3 regions of the Pseudomonas anuradhapurensis genome follow, and region 1 is predicted to be linked to each of the others. Evidence: riboswitches for the same ligand, from Rfam matches in the RefSeq annotation. Region 1 holds a riboswitch; each other region holds the start of a gene.

Region 1 (6,645 bases):
TGCCACTCGCACTCGTGACCCTGCTTTTTGGCTGTGCGGCCCATGGCCCGGCTTCTCATTCCGAGCAGCAGCCCCAGGATCACACCCCGATCGCCGCAGAATCGGCGTTCAAGGCCAAAGCCTCGTCCTCGTCGGTATTCGGCGAGCCGGAAGAGCTGGCCACCGAAGATGACCTGGAGGCGTTCTCCAGCAGCAAGCCTTACCAGTTGCCAGTCTTGGCTGACAGCATTCTCGAGCGTGGCATGTCGCTGATCGGCACCCGCTACCGCTTCGGCGGCACCTCGGAGAAATCCGGCTTCGACTGCAGTGGTTTCATCGGCTACCTGTTCCGCGAAGAGGCGGGCGTGACCCTGCCGCGTTCGACGCGGGAAATGATCAACGTCGATGCCCCGAAAGTGGCGCGCAACAAGCTCAAGCCAGGCGACCTGCTGTTCTTCAGCACCAACGGCCGCGGCCGCGTCAGCCATGCCGGCATCTACCTGGGTGACAACCAGTTCATCCACTCCAGCAGCCGCCGCAGCGGTGGCGTGCGCATCGACAGCCTCGGTGACCGCTACTGGAGCAAGACCTTCATCGAAGCCAAGCGTGCCTTGGCCATGGCGCCGACCAATATCGCGCGCAACTGATAGCAAAATGATGTACCCTGCCGCGGCGGCGATGCTTTGAAAAAAGCTCGCCGCCGTGCGCATTTATAGAAAGCGTCTAATCTAAATTCTCAACTCTTTTCGGCTGCGGCCCCGCGACCTCAGACAGGATGTTCTGGCCATGGTAAAAATGGCGCGCTTCGCATTGATCTCCCTGGCGGCCTTGCTGGCTGCCTGCTCCAGCCGCGCGCCTGCGCCGGCCCCTGTGGTACAGCCACAGGTCACCTACAGTCAGCCCAGCCCATCGCCAATCGCCGACGACGTGTTGATACGTGCCATCGGCCTGGTGGGCACGCCTTATCGCTGGGGCGGCAATACCCCGGATTCCGGCTTCGACTGCAGTGGCTTGATCAAGTATGTCTACCGGGATGCGGCTGGCATCAGCTTGCCGCGTTCGACGCGAGAGATGATTGTCATGCGTGCGCCGACAGTCGATGCCGGGTCGCTGCAGTCCGGTGACCTGGTGTTCTTTGCCACCGGCGGAGGTTCGCAGGTCAGTCATGCCGGCATCTATGTCGGGGAGGGGCGCTTCGTGCATGCACCTTCCACAGGCGGCACGGTGCGCCTGGACTACCTGTCCAACAGCTACTGGGCCAAGGCCTACCTGCAGGCCAAGCGGGTGATCCCTTCGGGCCACCTGGCGCAGAATCCGTGAATGCCAGCCTGGCGCGGTCCTTGTAGGGGCGCGCCAGGTGCCGGCGCTGGTTCGCCCCCGGCAGGGCTCATCGGGCCTTGCTCACCCGCCAGATCACATTGCCGACATCATCGGCTACCAGCACTCCGCCGCGCCCGTCATTGATCACGCCCACCGGGCGCCCCATGGCCTCGCCACGGGCGTTGAGAAACCCGGTGAGCAGGTCCACGGGCTGGCCCGAGGGTGTTCCCGATGCGTCGAACGGCACGAAAATCACCTTGTAGCCGCTGTGTGGCTTGCGGTTCCACGAGCCGTGCTGACCAACGAATGCGCCCTGTTCGAAGGGGGCTGGTAGCCCACCTGGCTCGGCGAACGCCAGCCCCAGCGATGCCGTGTGTGGACCCACGGCATAGTCTGGTACCAGCGCCTGGGCCACCTTGTCGGGGTCAGGTGGTTGCACACGCTCGTCAATGTGCTGGCCGTAATAGCTATAGGGCCAGCCGTAGAAGCCACCTTCCTTCACCGAAGTGATGTAGTCCGGTACCAGGTCGCTGCCGATCTCGTCGCGCTCATTGACCGCCGTCCACAGAACGCCGCTGTGTGGCTCCCAGGCCAACCCGTTGGGGTTGCGCAGGCCGGTGGCGAACAGGCGGTGCTGGCCACTGGCAGGGTCTACTTCCCAGATCGCGGCACGGTCTTGCTCCTTGTCCAGGCCGTTTTCACCTACGTTGCTGTTGGAGCCCACCGTGACATAGAGCTTCTTGCCGTCGGGGCTGGCGATCACATTCTTGGTCCAGTGATGGTTCAGCGGGCCGCCGGGCAACTCCGTCACCACATGACCCTCGCCGGTGATCTGCATTGCCCCTGGCTCATAATGGAAACGTAGCAACTTGTCGGTATCGGCTACGTAGAAGTCCTTGTTCACCAATGCCATGCCGAACGGTGAATTCAGGCCTTCGATGAAAGTACTGCGGATCTCTGCGATACCGTCATGATTGGCATCACGCAGCAGGGTAATGCGGTTGGCGCTGGGCACGCCTGCGCCTGCGCGTTTCATCACCTTCTGCATCACCCAACCACGCAGACCCTTGGCGTCTTCGGGTTTGGGAGGAGCGTTGGTTTCGGCTACCAGGACGTCGCCGTTGGGCAGTAGATAAAGCCAGCGGGGGTGGTCCAAACCGCTGGCGAACGCTTTCACCTGAGTGCCTGGTGCTGCTTCAGGCTTGACATCGTTGGGCCATCCCACTGCTGGGGCGATGTTTACGGTGGGCAGGATCGTTTTGGTTGGAGCAGGCAGTTGAGGGGTAGGGCCACTGCCATCGTGTACATCCAGCAGGGCGGTTTCGCCGCAGGCGGTCAGGCTGGCGACGAACAGCCAAGGCATCAAGTGTTTCATGGACGGCAATTCTCCGGAGAAGGCCTATGGAACTGAGAAATCGGCGAAGTGCCTCGGGTTCCGGCAACCATTCAACTAATGTTGATGCTGTTGCTGTTGCTGTTGCTGTTGCTGTTGCTGTTGCTGTTGCTGTTGCTGTTGCTGTTGCTCGGCTGTTGCTGTTGCTTTTCAGCGCGCGATAGTTCAGGCGCCGCCGATTGCGACTTCAGGAGGCCGAGCGAAGGGCTTGCGGAGGGAGGTGACGGGCATGGATGCCCGTCAAGCGCTGAGGCCCCATGGATGGGGCCTGCAGCGCGTCCTCCCGGGAGCAAGCCCGTAGCGAGGGGACCCCGGAGCGCAGCGTAGGGGCCGGATGATGGGAGCGGGCGGTTTTTGGTTACTTTTTGCCAAGACAAAAAGTAACCCGCCGTAAGGGCGGCAAGGTGACTAAGTGCCGCCTTTGAAAATGAATGTTGACCTTGTTGTTGAAGCCTACGCCTGAAAGCGAAAAGCGAAAAGCGAAAAGCGGGATAGCGCTGGTTTTTATCGCGCGCAAAGTCCATTGGCGATGGCGACGCTGACTCACCTTTTCGCCCTTACGGCGAGTCACTTTTTGCCAAACGCGGCAAAAAGTAACCAAAAAACGCTGCGCTCCTATCATCCGGCCCCTACGCTGCGCTCCGGGGTTCCCTCACTCCGGCCTCGCTCCCGGGAGGACGCGCTGCAGGCCCCATCCATGGGGCCTCAGCGCTTGACGGGCATCCATGCCCGTCACCTCCCTCCGCAAGGCCTGCGTTCGGCCTCCTGAAGTCGCGAAGATCAAGATCAAGATCAAGAGCAAGAGCAAGATCAAGATCAAGATCAAGATCAAGATCAAGATCAAGATCAAGATCAAGATCAAGAGCAAGAGCAAGAGCAAGAGCAAGAGCAAGAGCAAGAGCAAGAGCAAGAGCAAGAGCAAGAGCAAGAGCAAGAGCAAGAGCAAGAGCAAGAGCAAGAGCAAGAGCAAGAGCGAGAGTATGTCTCTGAGCTGAACGGCTGACAGGCACCTCGTGGCGCAGGGCGTACCCACAGAACTCGGTTACCGGACGCAGCTCCACTCCCTGCGTTGGGCCGAATGCTGCTTTCCGGCTGAGATCAGTACAGATCAAACCTGCTTGATCAGCAGCGCTACACCCGGAAAATACTGCCCCAGATCGTTATGCAGCTTGCGCAAGGCATACGGGAAGTACCAGGCAATCGCGCAAGCGGTGTGTTTCTGCAAGTCGTCGACCAAGTCCTGCAGTTCCTCCGGGCTGGCATGCTGGCCAGCCTTCCATGGGCTGACGAAGAGCGCCCCAGCCCTCAACTGACTGGGGCCGGCTACCTGGTGGGCAACAGCGGCGGTCTGCTGCAGGGGCCCCGCCATGTCCAGCCGGGCAATTTTTGGCCAGCGCTGGCTGACACTGAGGTACAACGCTTCGTCGGCACCGCGGATCAACAGGTCGCAGCGCCCTTCGAATTCCCCTTCATCACGCTGCTTCTTCCCCGCAAACTGCTGCAGCGCCGCCAGCTCGGCCTGCCAAGCCGCCGCGGCCAACAACCCGGCATTTGCCGCTGCGCCATGCCAGTGCGGCGCTTCGGCATCACCGGCAAACTGGTTGAAACGGTCAATGCAGTCAACCCAGCGCTCCAGCACAGGGCTTAGAAACTCAAGGCGCGGGTTTCTGATGATCTGGCCTCGCATGCGGCACTCTCCTGTTGTTGTTGTAATCGCATTTGGCTACAAATGATGGCTATGTGATATCACTGTGTGCAGTACAGCACAACCCGATGAATTGGCCATTACCGGGGCGGTACCTGTTCGCCTGCAAAGCAGCCCGCTTCGATTGACGCTCCTGATACAACCCACTAACCTTCGCGCGTGTTTCAGGTGTCCTGCCAGCGCTGTCTGGGCAGGGTGAAACTGGGAAGCCGGTGGGCGCCAGCAAGGTGCGAGTCCGGCGCTGCCCCCGCAACGGTAGGTGAGACGCGGCCGCGCAGGGCCACTGGGTGCCAGCATCCGGGAAGGCGCGCTGGCCTGGGCCGAGGCCCGCTCACAAGCCCGGAGACCGGCCTGATACTGCCAACGGCATCACGGAGGGTGATGCGCGGTGCACCGTGGCTGACGGCCATGGCTCCTGCGCGTTCTCCGTTTGCCCGCCTATTACCTGTCGCCGCGCGTTGCCGGGGTGCCAGCCAGCGGAGAACCCTGATGAGCGAGACTACCGAACGCGACGAACGCCACCTGGCGCGCATGCAGCGCAAGAAAGCGATCATCGACGAACGTATCGCCAATTCCCCCAACGAATGCGGCCTGCTGCTGGTGCTGACCGGCAATGGCAAGGGCAAGAGCAGCTCGGCCTTCGGCATGCTCGCGCGCGCCCTGGGCCATGGCATGCAGTGCGGTGTGGTGCAGTTCATCAAGGGCCGCAACAGCACCGGCGAAGAGCTGTTCTTCCGGCGCTTTCCGGAGCAGGTGCGTTACCACGTGATGGGCGAGGGCTTTACCTGGGAAACCCAGGACCGCCAACGCGACATTGCCGCCGCCGAAGCAGCCTGGGCCGTGTCGCGTCAGTTGCTGCAGGACCCGGGCGTACAGTTCGTGGTGCTGGATGAGCTGAACATCGCCCTCAAGCATGGCTACCTCGACCTTGACCAGGTGCTGGCCGACATCCAGGCGCGCCCGCCGATGCAGCATGTGATCGTGACTGGCCGCGCCGCCAAACCGGAAATGATCGAACTGGCCGACACCGTGACCGAGATGGGCATGCTCAAGCACGCGTTCCAGGCCGGTATCCGCGCACAGAAGGGCGTCGAACTGTGAGCCAGCCCCGTCATTGCCCCGCCGTATTGATCGCGGCACCGGCCTCCGGCCAGGGCAAGACCACCGTCACCGCCGCCCTGGCCCGCCTGCACCGCAACCTCGGGCGCAAGGTGCGGGTGTTCAAGTGCGGGCCCGATTTCCTCGACCCGATGATCCTCGAACGGGCCAGCGGTGCGCCGGTCTACCAGCTGGATCTGTGGATGATCGGTGCCGAGGAAAGTCGCCGTTTGTTGTGGGAGGCAGCCGCCGAGGCCGACCTGATTCTCATCGAAGGGGTGATGGGGCTGTTCGACGGTACCCCGTCCAGCGCCGACCTGGCCCGTCACTTCGGTGTCCCGGTGCTGGCGGTGATCGACGGCACGGCCATGGCCCAGACCTTCGGTGCCCTGGCCCTGGGCCTGGCACGCTACCAGGCCGATCTGCCATTCGCGGGTGTGCTGGCCAACCGGGTGGGCAGCCTGCGCCACGCACAATTGCTCGAAGGTAGCCTGACCGAAGGCTTGCGCTGGTATGGCGGTTTGTCCCGCGAGCGCGGCATCGAACTGCCCAGCCGCCACCTGGGGCTGGTCCAGGCCAGTGAACTGAATGACCTGGATGCCCGTCTGGACGCCGCTGCCGAAGCGCTCGGCGCTAGCTGCGACGCTGCCTTGCCACCGCCGGTGGCGTTCGCCGAACCCGTACCATACAGCTGCAACGCCTCGCTGGCTGGGGTGCGTATCGGCGTGGCGCGGGACGAAGCCTTTGCCTTCATCTATGGCGCCAATCTCGATTTGCTGCGCAAACTCGGTGCCCAACTCGAGTTCTTCTCGCCGTTGCATGATCGCGAACTGCCGACGGTGGACAGCCTGTACCTGCCGGGTGGTTATCCCGAGCTGCACCATCACGCCCTTGCCGCCAATGCGCCGATGAACGCGGCGATCCGGGCTCATCACGCCCAGGGCAAACCGTTGCTGGCCGAGTGCGGCGGCATGCTGTACCTGCTCGATGCCCTGACCGATGTGGCTGGCGAGCGTGCCGAGTTGCTCGGCCTGCTGCCCGGCGAAGCGACCATGCAGAAGCGCCTGGCGGCCCTGGCGCTGCAGGCGGTGGAACTCCCCGAAGGCACCTTGCGCGGGCACACCTATCACCATTCGCTGACCCGTACCGC
Region 2 (6,645 bases), 1.4 Mb from region 1:
TGTTGCTGCTGGTGACCATCCTGGTGGCGATGATCCTGTTCTGGTTCAACGGCCTGATGCCGGAATATGTGCGTCCGGCCAGCCTGGGCTGACCGGAGCGCAAATGCCCCCTCAGGCAATCGCCTTGAGGGGTGTGGGTTGACTGTCACGCAGCGCGTGCAGTTGCCCAACCAGGTTGACCAGGTCGCGGCAACTGTTAAGGCTTTGCAGCGGAACTCCGCTCAGGGTCACGCCCTCATCGAGACTCTGGCCCTGACCCAGGCGGATGATCAGGTTGGCGCCGTCCGGGCAGCTGACTTCACAGCGGTCGGGCAGGCAGGCCTGCTCGATCATCTGCCGCATCTCCAGCATCGAAACTCCTATCAACGACATGGTATGACCCTCTCTGTGGATGGCCTGTTGTGTGTGAGTACGCTTTTGTCAGGCAGGGTGCCAATTGATATTGCGCATGCTGGGGTAAACATCCATAGCGCCCAGGCAATGATCATGCGGGAATCCTTTAGCACCTTAGTGGAAGATTGTCGGGGCGCGCCGAGTGTTCAGTTGTAATGGCAGACTTAACGACGAGCGGTCTCGTCAGTCCCCAACGATGCCCACAGGTGCTGCGCTGCATAGGCCCGCCATGGCCGCCAGGCCAGAGCCCGTTCGGCGAGCTGCGCTTGATCGCCTTCCAGCCTGCGCAACGCCTTGACCAAGGCCACGTCACCCAACGGCAAGGCATCGACCGCGCCGACCTGGCGCAGCGCCAGATAGTGCGCACTCCAAGGGCCGATACCCTTGAGCCGGTACAGGCTGCCCAGCAGCACATCGAGCGGCTGCCCGCGCCGCAGCAGTCCGGGCTCGGCGAGCAAGGCGTTGGCCAGCGTGGCCAGGGTCGCTGCGCGTGCACGCGGCATGCCCATGTCTTCGAACTGTGCAGCGGCCAATACCGGCAGCGCCGGGAAAACGTGACTCAAACCCGGCACGGCCAGGCGCAGGGCTTCACCGTAGCGTTGCACCAGGCGGCCGGCCAGGGTCATGGCCCCGGCCACGCTGACCTGCTGGCCGAGCACCGTGCGCATGGCTTGCTCACAAGCGTCCCAGCCTTGTGGCACGCGCAGGCCCGGACGCTTGTGCAGCAAGCGGGCCATCAGCGGATCGCGGGCAAGCCCGGCGTTGATCTGCGCGGGGTCGGCATCCAGGTCGAAGACCCGTCTCAACCTGGCGATCAGACCTGGCAGCGCCCGGGCCGGAACGCCTTCAACACGGATGCGCAGGCACTGCCTAGCCGAAGGCGTAGCGTGCACAACCGCATGCCGACCGGCAGCCACCAAGGTTCGGCTGTAAGTGCCGTCCAGACAGGTCTCGACACCGGCGATACAGCGGGCGGCAAGGAACGCCAGGGTCGACGGCCAATGGTAAGGGGCACGGTAGCGAAGCCACAGGGTGTGGTGGCTGGCGCCGGGCAGCGATCGGTGCACCCTGTGCAGGCAAGTGAGCTTGGGCATGGCCGCATCATGCCAGCAAATGCGTTGCCTGTACCGGCCTTGTCAACGGTACCGGTCCATCCATCAAGGTTTTGCCGGGCCCCGCGCCTCGTGCATCTGCCCGAACCGCCCGGCATGGAAATCATCGAACGACTCGGCAATCTCCGCCTGACTGTTCATCACGAACGGACCATAGCCCACGATCGGCTCATCGATCGGCTCACCGCTGAGCAGCAGCACGCTGGCGCCATCCAGTGCCTCGACGACAACATCCTCACCCGACCGACCAAGCAACACCAGGCTGGCCGGGCCAGCTTCACGCTCATGGTTGATTCGCACAGTGCCGCGCAACACCACCAGCGCCGCGTTGCGCCCGGCGGCCACCGGCAGGCGTAGATTGGCACCGGCATTCAGGCGCAAGTCCCAGACATCCATGGCCGTAAAGGTTCGCGCCGGCCCCGAGTGCCCAACATAGTCACCGGCGATCACCCGCAGGCTACCGCCCTCGCCGTCCAGCGTCACCACCGGGATGTCCTTGGCCAGCAGCGTCTGGTAACCGGCGGCTGCACGCTTGTCACGCGCCGGCAGGTTGACCCACAGCTGAACCATTTCCAGCATACCGCCGCTACGGGCGAAACCTGCGGAATGGAACTCCTCATGGAGGATACCGTTGGCAGCGGTCATCCATTGCACGTCACCGGGGCCGATCAAGCCACCAGCGCCAGTGGAGTCACGGTGTTCCAGCTCGCCCTGGTAGACAATGGTCACGGTCTCGAAGCCACGGTGAGGATGCTGACCGACGCCGCGCCGCGCGCTGGTCGGGGTGAACGAATGAGGGCCGGCATAATCCAGCAACAGGAACGGGCTGATCTGGCTGGCCAGGTTGTCGTAGGTGAACAGGCTACGCACCGGGAAGCCATCACCCACCCAATGGGCGTGGGGGCTGCGGTGGATACCCAGTATACGTTTCATGAGAAGGCTCCTCTCTTGGCTGGAATCACCTTACCAACGACGCCAATCAAGCAGTAGCCGACAGAAATGACATGCAGCGTTCTACCCAAAGGACAATCAGAAGGACACGGCATGCGCTATCGGATGCTCCGGGTACCGCGATATCAATCACTGTAGCGGGGTCTGACGAGTCATGTTCGTCGGCTCGGGCAACCCAAGGTTGCGCACGCGGTCCTGCCCAGTGCTGTCTGGGAACACTATCCCGACCGCTGCTACAGCAGGAAGGCCCGCACGGCATCGGCACAAGCCTCGGGATATTCCTGCATGAAGCAGTGTCCACCAGCAACCTGCTTGCCGCTCACCTGAGGATTGAGCGCGGTCAGGCGCTTGACCGAATGTGGCACGAAGGGATAGGTGTGCTCGCCATACAAGACCTGCGTGGGTGTGCGGATCGCCGCCAGGCTGGCCCAAAGGCGACGCGGGAATGAGCTGAATATTTCCACTTCGCGGCTGGGCCGGCACTTGAGTACCACCGCTTCACCGCAATCACCGATGGCATGCTCGACATAGGCTTGCAACGCTGCATCGGTCCACCCCTTGAAAATACCGCGGCCGTGCAGCGAAGCCAGCGCCGTCTCTCGATCAGGCCAGTGGCTGCGGCGGCTGGCGGCCTTGCGTGCGAGCGCGTGGCGCCGGTGCAGGCCAAGCAATGCGGCCGCGCCCATTACTCCGAGCATGCGCTGGCTGAACAACACCGGATCAAGCAGCACGGCACGGCTGAACAGTTGCGGCTCACTGGCCAGGATCAAGCCCGTGAGCACGCCCCCGAAGCTGTGCCCCACGGCAAATCGCGGTACGTCACCATACTCGCCCCGCCCGGCTGCGAAAGCCTCCACCGCCATCTCAGCGGTACGGTTCCAGCCACGAAACGTTCCACCATGGTCGCTGTCGCCATGGCCCTGGACATCGCTGAGCCACAGGTCGAAATGCTCGCCCAGCCGCAGCAGCAACGGCTGATAAGCCAGGCAGCAAAAGCCGTTGCCATGCAAGAAATGCAGCAACGGCCGGCCACTGGCCGGGGTGCGCCAGCCACGCAGGGTGAAGCCTTCGGTGCATTCATGGGACCAGGGGATCAACTGCATCGGCTTACTGTACTCGCGGGGTCAGGAAAATGCCGATTCTACAAACAGCAGCGGGTACAGTGAAATCACCAGCAGCAAGGCCATCAGGACATTGAACAGCATCAGCCAGCGCGGGTTCTGCAACAGCTTGCGCAGGGCGCTGCCGAACATCACCCACACCCCTACGCTGGGCAGGTTGACCAGGGCGAACAAGGCGGCAATGACAATCACGTTGGCCACATAGCCCTGTGCCGGCGTGTAGGTGGTAATGGCCCCCACCGCCATCACCCAGGCCTTGGGGTTGACCCATTGAAATGCCGCAGCCCCCCAGAACCCCAGCGGTTTACCGGCGCTGGTCGAGGCCGTGCCGACCGGCCCGGAGGTGGCGATCTTCCACGCCAGGTACAGCAGGTAGGCAGCGCCGCTGTAGCGCAATACCGTGTACAGCATCGGCCAGGCCTTGAACACCTCACCCAGGCCCAGGCCGACGGCCAACACCATGAGCATGAACCCGACACTGATGCCCATGGCGTGCGGAATCGAGCGGCGCACGCCAAAATTCACCCCCGACGCCAGCAGCATGGTGTTGTTGGGCCCTGGCGTGATCGAGGATACGAAGGCGAACAGCACAAAGGCGGTCAGCAGGTCGGCAGAGGCAAGCATGGCGGGCATTCCATTTTCTTCATCGGTGCTGCCACACTAGCGGAGTTGTGTTCTTCGCAACTGGTACAGTTCCAATAAATTATTCAGATACACATTACTGTACCGCCACCACGAGCCCAAGGAAGCCTTTACCATGACCGTCACCATTCGCCCTGCCGTACGCACCGATGCCGAGCAGATCCTGGCCTTCATCACCGAACTGGCCGAGTACGAACGTGCCCGCCACGAGGTCATCGCCAGCGTCGCCGATATCGAGCACAGCCTGTTCGGCGAAGGCAGCACGGTGCACAGCCTGATCTGCGAGCGCGATGGCCGGGCAATCGGCTTTGCCGTGTATTTCTACAGCTATTCGACCTGGCTGGGGCGCAACGGTATCTATCTCGAGGACCTGTACGTGACCCCTGAACAACGCGGCGACGGTGCCGGTCGGCAACTGTTGCGGCACATTGCCCGCGAAGCGGTAGCCAACCACTGCGGACGGCTTGAATGGAGCGTACTGGACTGGAACGAGCCGGCGATCGGGTTCTACCGATCGCTGGGGGCCGAGGCACAGGATGAGTGGGTGCGCTATCGCCTGGATGGCGACAAGCTGGCGGCATTTGCGCGTGGCTGATCAGCCATCCGAACATTCCCGGGGCTGCCTTGCAGCCCTTCGCGACACCAGCACAACGCTGGTCAATACACGGTCCCAGAGGCATTTGGCAATTGACGCCAGGCCCGCCCCATGGTCTTCTTACACCTCGCGTTCAGGTGCCCCTTAGGGGTGAAACGGGAAACCGGTGCGTCACAGGCCCTCCAGCAGGGCCGGACAAAGCCGGTGCTGCCCCCGCAACGGTAAGCGAGCGAAGCGTCAATACCACTGTGCCCTGTAGTCGGGCATGGGAAGGCGATGCTTTCCAGGAGCCTGGCTCCTCCTCGCAAGCCCGGAGACCGGCCTGGCGTTCATGAACACCCCGCGGTGGGCGGGCGCTGTTGCATCCCCCTGGGCAGATACGCCCAGGGCTGCCGCGCTTGCCCGTTGCCCAAACAGCAGAGGAACGCGTCATGCCCGTCACCAGCGCCAAGCCACACAGCCTTGCCACCCCCGTCACGCTCAGCCAGCGTGTCGTCATCGCCGTCGGCGCTAGCCTGCTGGGCCTGTGCCTGGTGTACTTCGCCGGTTTCTCACACATCGAGGCCGTGCACAACGCCGCTCACGACACCCGCCACAGCGCCGCCTTCCCCTGCCACTGAGAACGCCTGATGATCATGCGCATTGCCCGAACCGCGGGCTTCAGCGGGCTGCTAGCGGCCTTGTTGCTGACCCTGCTGCAAAGCTTCTGGGTCGCCCCGCTGATTCTCGAGGCGGAAACCTACGAGTCGTCGGTACCAGTGGCTCACCACGAGCATGGCAGCGAGGTGCCGGCCCATGAGCACAGCGCCGAAGCCTGGTCACCGGAAGACGGCTGGCAACGCGTGCTGTCGACCACCGGCGGCAACCTGGTGGTTGCAGTCGGCTTTGCCCTGATCCTGGCCGCCCTTTACAGCCTGCGCGAACCGCGGCGTATCGGCACCGGTGCACTTTGGGGCCTGGCCGGTTTCGCCGTGTTCTGCCTGGCCCCGACCCTGGGCCTGCCGCCGGAGCTGCCAGGCACCGCTGCCGCCGACCTGGGCCAACGCCAGGCCTGGTGGATCGGCACGGCCAGCGCTACCGCCCTGGGCCTGGCCTTGCTGGTGTTCGCCCGCCACTGGCTGCTGAAAGTGCTGGGCGTTGCCCTGCTGGTGGTCCCGCATGTGATTGGCGCGCCACAGCCCGAGGTGCATGAAAGCCTGGCTCCCGAAGCGCTGGAAACCCAGTTCAAGCTCGCCTCGTGGCTGACCAACGCCGCCTTCTGGCTGGCCTTGGGCCTGCTCAGCGCCTGGCTGTTCCGCCGCGCCAAGCAGGCCTGATGGCGGCCTTCTATGCCGGCTTCGGCTGCCGCCGGGGTTGCCCGGCGGAGGCCTTGGAAGCGTTGCTCCGCCAGGCCCTGAGCACTCAGCGCCTGGCACTGGCCGACCTGCATGGCATCGCCAGCATCAGCCTGAAGGCCGACGAACCCGGCCTGCAACAGCTGGCCGAACACCTCGCCGTGCCCTTGGTGCTGTACCCTACCGCGCAACTACACGCCTACCAGGCGCAGCTCAGCCACCACTCTGCTGCGGCCCATGCCCACAGCGGCTGCTGGGGCGTGGCAGAAAGCGCAGCCCTGGCGTTGGCCAGCCAGCGAAGTGGCACCGCCAGGTTGCTGCTGACGCGTCAGGTACTGGGCCCGGCGACCCTCGCCCTGGCCTGTTGAAGATTTCACCGGCACTTTTCTGCAAGGACTTTCCATGACGGTCTATTTCATCGGCGCCGGCCCCGGCGACCCGGAACTGATCACAGTCAAGGGGCAACGGCTGATCCGCCAATGCCCGGTGATCATCTA
Region 3 (6,645 bases), 800 kb from region 1:
CCCGGCGTCGATCGGGTCGACCGGGTAACCGGCCTGCCACAGCTGGTTGGCCAGAACCTGGGCGACCACAGCAGGTGCCAGGTTGCTCTCGCCAATGGCGGTACCGGCCAGCACGGCTGCCAGCAGTGCCGCCAGGGCCACCGTGATGGACAATGACAAGCGCATGATCACTGGCCTGGGTTGCCGCTGGCGAAGGCGGCCGCCAAGGTCTGCAGGCCGCTGAACAGGCGGATGCCGGCCTGCATGGCCTCGGCATCGAGGACGATGATGCGGTTGTGCTTCACCGCTTCCATGTTGCGGGTTACCGGGTCGCTGCGCAGAAACGCCAGCTTCTTCTGGTAGTCGTCGGCAGGGTAGCGGCGGCGGTCCATGCGGGCAATGATCAGCCAGGTGGGGTTGGCCTTGGCCAGGGTTTCCCAGCCGACGGTGGGCCATTCTTCGGTGGACGTGACGACGTTGCGCACGCCGAGGGTGCGCAGCATGAAATCGGCAACGCCCTGGCGGCCCGCTACATAGGGCGCGATGCCCAGGTCGGCGCTGGAAAACCAGAACAGCGCCGAGGTGCTGGCCAAGTCCTTGCCGGCCAGCTGTGCCTTGGCGCTGTCCAGGCGGCCCTTGAGCTCGGCGTTGAGGGCGCTGCCGCGCGCCTGCACGTCGAAGATCTCGGCCAGCTGGCTGATGCTTTTGTAGATACTGTCGACCTGGAACGCCTGCAGGCGGGTACCGTCGGCGCCGACCAGGTTGTCCTTGCCTTCGCAGTCCGATGGCAGCAGGTAGGTGGGGATCTGCAGCTCGTCGAACTGTTCGCGGGTGGCCACCGCGCCCTGGGCACCGACCATCCATTCGAACTGCACCGCAACCAGTTGCGGGCGCTTGCCAACCACTGCCTCGAAGCTGGGCTCGTTGTTGGCCAGGCGCGGTACCTTGGCGTCCTGTGCCTGGTACTCGGGCAGCACGTTGTTGAACCACAGCGAAGTGCCTGCCAGCCTGTCGCCCAGCCCCAGTGCGTAGAGCATCTCGGTACTGGCCTGGCCAATGGTGACGGCGCGTTCCGGTGCCTGGGCGAAGGTCTGCGGCTTGCCGCAGTTGTCAATCGTCAGCGGGTAATGGGTAGCTGCGGCCTGCGCCAGGCCGGTGAGGCCGAGGCCGGCGAGCAGGGTGGCAAAACGGGGCAGCATGCTGGGCGATCTCCTATCGGACAGTTCTGGTGAGGAACACACGGACAGGCATCGCCGAGCCCTGCGGCAGCAGGGCAACACTGATGGCCAATCCCGGACACCCCGCCGGTTGGTGAATGTAGGCCGGCAGGTCTCCTGACTGGTGCGTCATGGCCTGGCTCCGGCCTTCCCGGGGTAGACCCAGTGGCATCGTTGGAGCAGGCTCGGCACCTACAGTTGCGGGGGCAGTTCCGTTTGGCCCGTTTACTTGGGCCTGGGATTCCCTATTGATTCCGTGATGGAAACCGGCGGCCGGCATGGTAGACCATCGCGCCGCCGGCTGAAAACGCTTTTCACAAGTACTTCAGCCAGGCCAGGTCGCGCCGCCGCGCCTTCAGCCGGGCGAACCAGCGCACTGGCAGGTACAGCGAAAACGCCAACAGCAGTGCCCCCAGCCACACGGCGGTGATGCTGTCGAAACCGAAGTAGTCACCTTGGTTGCGGCCATACAGCGCCACGCTGGCCAGGTACAGCAGCTTCAGCACATACAGGTGCAACAAGTAGAAGAACATCGGTGCCGCGCCGAACACCGCCAGGCCATTGATCCAGCGCGCCTGCCCGGCGCGTTCGAAGGCGCGCAGCAACAGCAGGCCACAGCCCAGGGTCAGTGCCAGGAACAGCAGCGACGGTGGGTACTTGGTGATGTTGAAAAAGCTCATCAGGGTTTGCGTAAGGGCGGGGTAGACGCTCCACGGCCCATCGCCGTAGCCGTTGAACAGGCGCAGCGCGACAAAGCCCAGCAAGGCGGCCAGGCCGGCCAGCAGCAAGCGTTGCTGGCGCCGAGTGTCATCACTGTGGCGGGCGAACCACGGGCCCAGGCCATAGCCCAGGGCGATCACGCCGAGCCACGGCAGAACCGGGTAGGAGGTGCGCAGGCGCAGGTTGTCGGAGAGCTCCAGCCAGCCGCGATCATGCAGGATCGCCCAAGGCACATGCAGCGCCGATCCGACTTCGAAGTGCACAGTGTCGAGCAGGTTATGGCCGGCGATGAGGGTTGCACCCAGGGCGATCAGTGCGCCACGTGGCAGCCAGACCAGCAGCGACAAGACCATCATGCTGATACCAATGGCCCAGATTACCTGTAGGTAGATGACGCTGGGCGGCAGCTGGAAGGTCCAGGCGAAGTTGACCAGGGTGAACTCCAGCACCACCAGGAACAGCCCGCGTTTGAACAGGAATGCCGAGACGTCGCCGCGGCCCTGATGTTTTTCGCCGTACAGCCAGGCCGACAGGCCGGTCAGCAGGACGAACACCGGGGCGCACAGGTGGGCCAGGGTGCGGCTGAAGAACAGCGCGGGCTCGGTGGCGTCGATGGCCATCGGGTCGCTGACCTGGCGATGCAGGAAAAAGGTTTCGCGTACGTGGTCAAGGAGCATGAACAGGATCACCAGGCCGCGCAGGGCATCGATGCTCTGCAGGCGCTGGGTGAGCAGGGTGGGGGTGGCACTGGCGCTTGTCATGGCGGGTCGCTGCTAGGAATGAATGTCAAATGAAACGTTATCTTATAACTAAAAATTCCCGGTTGGTAGCGCTTTTTGCCTGTGCCGGCCTCTTCGCGGGCACGCCCGCTCCCACAGCTACAGCGCCGGCCTGGCGAGCCGCGCGACAGTTGCGGGAGCGGGCGTGCCCGCGAAAAGCCCAGTTCTGGAAGGCGCGCCTAGCGCCCGCGCCGCCGTGAAACCCGAGCCTCGATATTCTTGCGCCCGATCAGCAACGGCGGTTTCTCCAGCACCGGTTCATCCGCCAGCCACTTGTACATCACCAGGCAGTCCACCAGCCCCAGGCTGGCATGGCGATAGGCCTTGGGTAGACGCCCGACGGTTTCGAAGCCGAGCTTGTGCCACAACGCCACGGCCACCTCGTTGGTGGCGACCACCGAGTTGAACTGCAGGGCCAGAAAGCCCTCCTGGCGCGCCAGTTTCTGCGAGTGTTCACACATCAACCGCGCCACACCCCGGCCACGGGCGCGTTCGCAGACCATGTAGCCGCAATTGCCCACATGCGCCCCAGGCCCGGCGGCGTTGGGCTTGAGGTAGTACGAACCGAGCAATTCGCCGTCGTCCTCGGCGACCAGCGTACGCAACGGCATTTCCAGCCACAGCTGGCGCGCCTGTTCAAAACTCAGCGCCGGGTCGAATGCGTAGGTTTCGCGGGCCTGGACGACAGCCTGGAAGGTAGGCCAGAAACGTTCGAAGTCGTCGGCCATCATGGGGCGGATATGGATCATGCGGGTTCCTGCAAGGGCTGGGCCGCCCAGTCTGGTGGGCGCGGCGCCGTCGCGCAAGGGCGGCGACGCCGATTGCGCTCAGTCGGTCGCCTTGCCCACCGCATCCATGGCCCGTGCCGAGTAGACCAGTGCAGCACCGGCATTCATCGCCACGGCCACGCCGAGGGCCTCGGCGATTTCCTCGCGGCTGGCACCGTGCTTGACGGCTTGCTGCGAGTGCACGGCAATGCAGCCGTCGCAGCGGGTGGTCACGGCCACGGCGAGGGAAATCAGCTCGCGGGTCTTGGCATCCAGGTGGTTGGTCTTGGCGCCGGCGCCGCTGGCGGTCATGTAGCCGGCAACGGTGTCGGGGGAGAGTTGCTTGAGATCGCCGATGCCGGCCATCAACTGCTTACGGTAGGCGTCCCAGTCCATCATGCTCATTGTCTTCACCTTGGTAAGGTTGCGAGTGGAGCTTTCAGGCTAGTCGAAGCGCGGCAAGTGGGACTTGTACTTTGGTGCTGGCCAGCGTTGAAGCGGCCAGACCCGGCCGCTTATGCACTTGCCAGCGGGCCGCTCAGATGTAGATGAACACCAGCACCAGTGCTGCGACGAACGCCCACTTTTCCAGGTAGTAGCGGGTGCGGTTGCGCTTTTTCAGCGCCTTGCCCCGTTCGCGGATCTTGTAGATACGGGTGAACAGCCGGTTGATGCCCCCGGTCTTGTCGCCTGCATCATTGGGCGCGGCGGCCGCGGCCATGACGTTGCGGCTGAACCAGCGGTTGAACGCAGTTGCCCAGCGGTACTTGAGCGGGCGTTCGATGTCGCAGAACAGGATGATGCGGTTGTGCTCGGTAGTGTTGGCCGCGTAGTGGATGTAGGTCTCGTCGAACACCACACCTTCACCATCGCGCCACGAGTACTTTTCGCCGTCCACGTCGATGTAGCAACCGTCATCGTTGGGCGTGTCGAGGCCCAGGTGGTAGCGGTACGAGCCGGCATACGGGTCACGATGACGTACCAGCTTGGCGCCCGGTGGCAGGGTGGCGAACATCGCGGCCTTGACCGTGCCGATGCCCTTGAGCAGCTCGGTGGTGCGCGGGCACAGGGTCATCGCCGACGGGTGGCTTTCGCCGTACCACTTCAGGTAGAAGCGCTTCCAGCCGGTCTTGAAGAAGGAATTGAAACCGACGTCATCGTAATTGTCGGACTTCTTGATCTCGCCCACATGCAGCAGCTGGCGCGCCTCTTCGCGGATCTCCTGCCAGTGGTCCTGCAGCGTTTGCAGTTCCGGGAAGGCTTCCACCGGCAGGTAAGGCTTGGCCGGGTGCCTGGAAAACAGATACAGGAAGCTGTTGACCGGGGCCAGGAAGCTGGAGTGATCACCCAGCTGGCGGGTCAGCTTGTGGCGAACCCGACCGCGCAGGTGAACATAGGCGATCGAGAGGGCGAAGAGGAGTACGAGTGCAATTTTCATGGACGTTTACTTGTCGAAAAATGGCCATGCGCCATGGCATTAGCCCGCCAGCATAAACAATCATGGGAATAGTTTGTAACTATTGTTACGAAACACCGGGGCGACTTAGGTGTAATACCCTACAGTCTTGCGCAAACGTTTCATGCTAGGGAGTTCCCATGATTCAGGATGTACGAAGCACTGGTACCCCCTTCAAGCGGTTGTTCTTCGCCTTGCCGGTAAGTGATACCCAGCGCCGGGCGCTGGCCCAGTGGCGAAGCAGTCTGAACCTGCGCAGCGGCAAGCCGGTGCCAGCCGCCAACTTCCATGTGACGCTGCTGTTTCTCGGCGACGTGGACACCGCCCAGGTGCCGGCAATCTGCGCAGCGGCCGATCAGCTGGCACTACCGGCCACGCCACCTCGCCTGCGACTCGATCGCTTGCAGGTGTGGCCGCGGGCCGGCGCGCTGGTACTGGAGGCGCAGCAGAGCCCCGCGACGCTGTTGCAACTGGTGTATGGCCTGCAGCAAGCGCTGCTGCCGCTCGGGGTGGAAGCGGCCAGCCGCGACTATCGCCCGCACCTGACACTGGCCAGGGATTTTCGTGGCCAGCCGCCAGAGGCCAGCAGCGCGCCGGATTTTTACCTCGCTGCCCGCCATTTCACCCTTTACGAGTCACGCAAGGGGGCCTACTGGCCATTGGCGCAGTGGCCGCTGTCGAACTGATTCAGGCCGTCACTTCGCAATCTGCGAACAAGCGCTCACCCAGTGCGCGTGCCGTGCCCAAATGCGGGGCCGGGTTCATACCTTCGCTGTCTTCCAGCAGGGTGGAGCTGAGCACCTCGGCGCCGCAATAGTCGAAGATGCCGTGCTCGATCTGCACGCGCATCGCTTCGCCATAGCCATGCCGTTCAAAGGTACCGCGGTCGGCGCCGGCGACGCCGACCAGGTGCACCTTCATGCCGCGCAATTTCTTCACGGTGGTGCTGCCGTCATAGTCGAACGCCCAACCGTTGCTGAACACCCGCTCAACCCAGCCCTTGAGCAAGGCTGGCAGCGACCACCAGTAAATCGGGTACACCAGCACCAGGGCATCGGCGCGTTCGATGCGTGCCTGCTCCTTGCGCACATCCGCCGGCGGGGCAGCCAGGCGGCGGTGCACGGCATGGTCGGCCAGGCCGAACCGGGGGTCGAAACCTTCACTGGCGAGGTCGGCGATTTCGCTGCTGTGGCCGGCTTCGGCCAGGCCATTGGCGACCTGCCGGGCCAGGGCGTGGGTCAATGAGTGAGGGTCGTGGTGGCCGACAACGATCAGGGCGTGCATGGTGAATCTCCTGGATGAGGATGCAGGGTTACCTTCAGCGCTATATACTCAAGGTAAGTTACGTCCAGTAAGTTACTTTTGGTAGGTTAGTGATGTCAAGCGATGATCCAACCCGCTCGCGCAAGCGCCTGAGCCGTGACGAGCGCCGTCGCCAGCTGCTCGACATGGCTTGGCAGCTGGTGCGCGAGGAGGGCACCGATGCCCTCAGCCTGGGCCGTCTGGCCGAGCAGGCGGGAGTGACCAAGCCGGTGGTCTATGACCATTTCGAAACCCGTACCGGGCTGCTGGTGGCGCTGTATCAGGAATACGATGCCCGCCAGTCTCGAATGCTGGAACAGGCCCTGGCGCGCTGTGACGCCAGCCTGGCCAGCCGCGCCAGGGTGATAGCCGAGGCCTACGTCGACTGCGTGATGAGCCAGGGGCTGGAAATACCCGGTGTCTCG

Evidence for each region. Region 1 has a riboswitch for cobalamin ahead of cobO (cob(I)yrinic acid a,c-diamide adenosyltransferase). Riboswitches for the same ligand answer to the same signal wherever they lie in the genome.
Region 2: it holds a riboswitch for cobalamin, as region 1 does, so the genes downstream of both, HU763_RS12800 (CbtB domain-containing protein) here and cobO (cob(I)yrinic acid a,c-diamide adenosyltransferase) in region 1, are expected to answer to the same signal.
Region 3: it holds a riboswitch for cobalamin, as region 1 does, so the genes downstream of both, HU763_RS10055 (ABC transporter substrate-binding protein) here and cobO (cob(I)yrinic acid a,c-diamide adenosyltransferase) in region 1, are expected to answer to the same signal.

The regions. Positions count from the first base shown of each region.
Region 1 covers NZ_CP077097.1:1,372,301-1,378,945, forward strand. The annotation lists gene HU763_RS06275 (C40 family peptidase) at 1-626, shown strand, start outside; gene HU763_RS06280 (C40 family peptidase) at 766-1,299, shown strand; gene HU763_RS06285 (PQQ-dependent sugar dehydrogenase) at 1,367-2,674, opposite strand; gene HU763_RS06290 (hypothetical protein) at 2,701-2,856, shown strand; gene HU763_RS06295 (hypothetical protein) at 3,418-3,687, shown strand; gene HU763_RS06300 (hypothetical protein) at 3,801-4,379, opposite strand; cobalamin riboswitch at 4,547-4,766, shown strand; gene cobO (cob(I)yrinic acid a,c-diamide adenosyltransferase) at 4,887-5,498, shown strand; gene HU763_RS06310 (cobyrinic acid a,c-diamide synthase CobB) at 5,495-6,645, shown strand, end outside.
Region 2 covers NZ_CP077097.1:2,738,691-2,745,335, forward strand. The annotation lists gene HU763_RS12765 (Yip1 family protein) at 1-92, shown strand, start outside; gene HU763_RS12770 (DUF1652 domain-containing protein) at 112-372, opposite strand; gene HU763_RS12775 (DNA-3-methyladenine glycosylase family protein) at 558-1,487, opposite strand; gene HU763_RS12780 (pirin family protein) at 1,551-2,438, opposite strand; gene HU763_RS12785 (alpha/beta fold hydrolase) at 2,690-3,559, opposite strand; gene HU763_RS12790 (LysE family translocator) at 3,581-4,210, opposite strand; gene HU763_RS12795 (GNAT family N-acetyltransferase) at 4,335-4,814, shown strand; cobalamin riboswitch at 4,933-5,154, shown strand; gene HU763_RS12800 (CbtB domain-containing protein) at 5,246-5,434, shown strand; gene HU763_RS12805 (CbtA family protein) at 5,444-6,130, shown strand; gene HU763_RS12810 (cobalamin biosynthesis protein) at 6,130-6,516, shown strand; gene cobM (precorrin-4 C(11)-methyltransferase) at 6,551-6,645, shown strand, end outside.
Region 3 covers NZ_CP077097.1:2,175,210-2,181,854, forward strand. The annotation lists gene HU763_RS10050 (FecCD family ABC transporter permease) at 1-165, opposite strand, end outside; gene HU763_RS10055 (ABC transporter substrate-binding protein) at 168-1,178, opposite strand; cobalamin riboswitch at 1,287-1,482, opposite strand; gene HU763_RS10060 (acetyltransferase domain-containing protein) at 1,511-2,677, opposite strand; gene HU763_RS10065 (GNAT family N-acetyltransferase) at 2,875-3,444, opposite strand; gene HU763_RS10070 (carboxymuconolactone decarboxylase family protein) at 3,523-3,867, opposite strand; gene lpxO (lipid A hydroxylase LpxO) at 4,001-4,900, opposite strand; gene thpR (RNA 2',3'-cyclic phosphodiesterase) at 5,059-5,604, shown strand; gene HU763_RS10085 (NAD(P)H-dependent oxidoreductase) at 5,606-6,202, opposite strand; gene HU763_RS10090 (TetR/AcrR family transcriptional regulator) at 6,295-6,645, shown strand, end outside.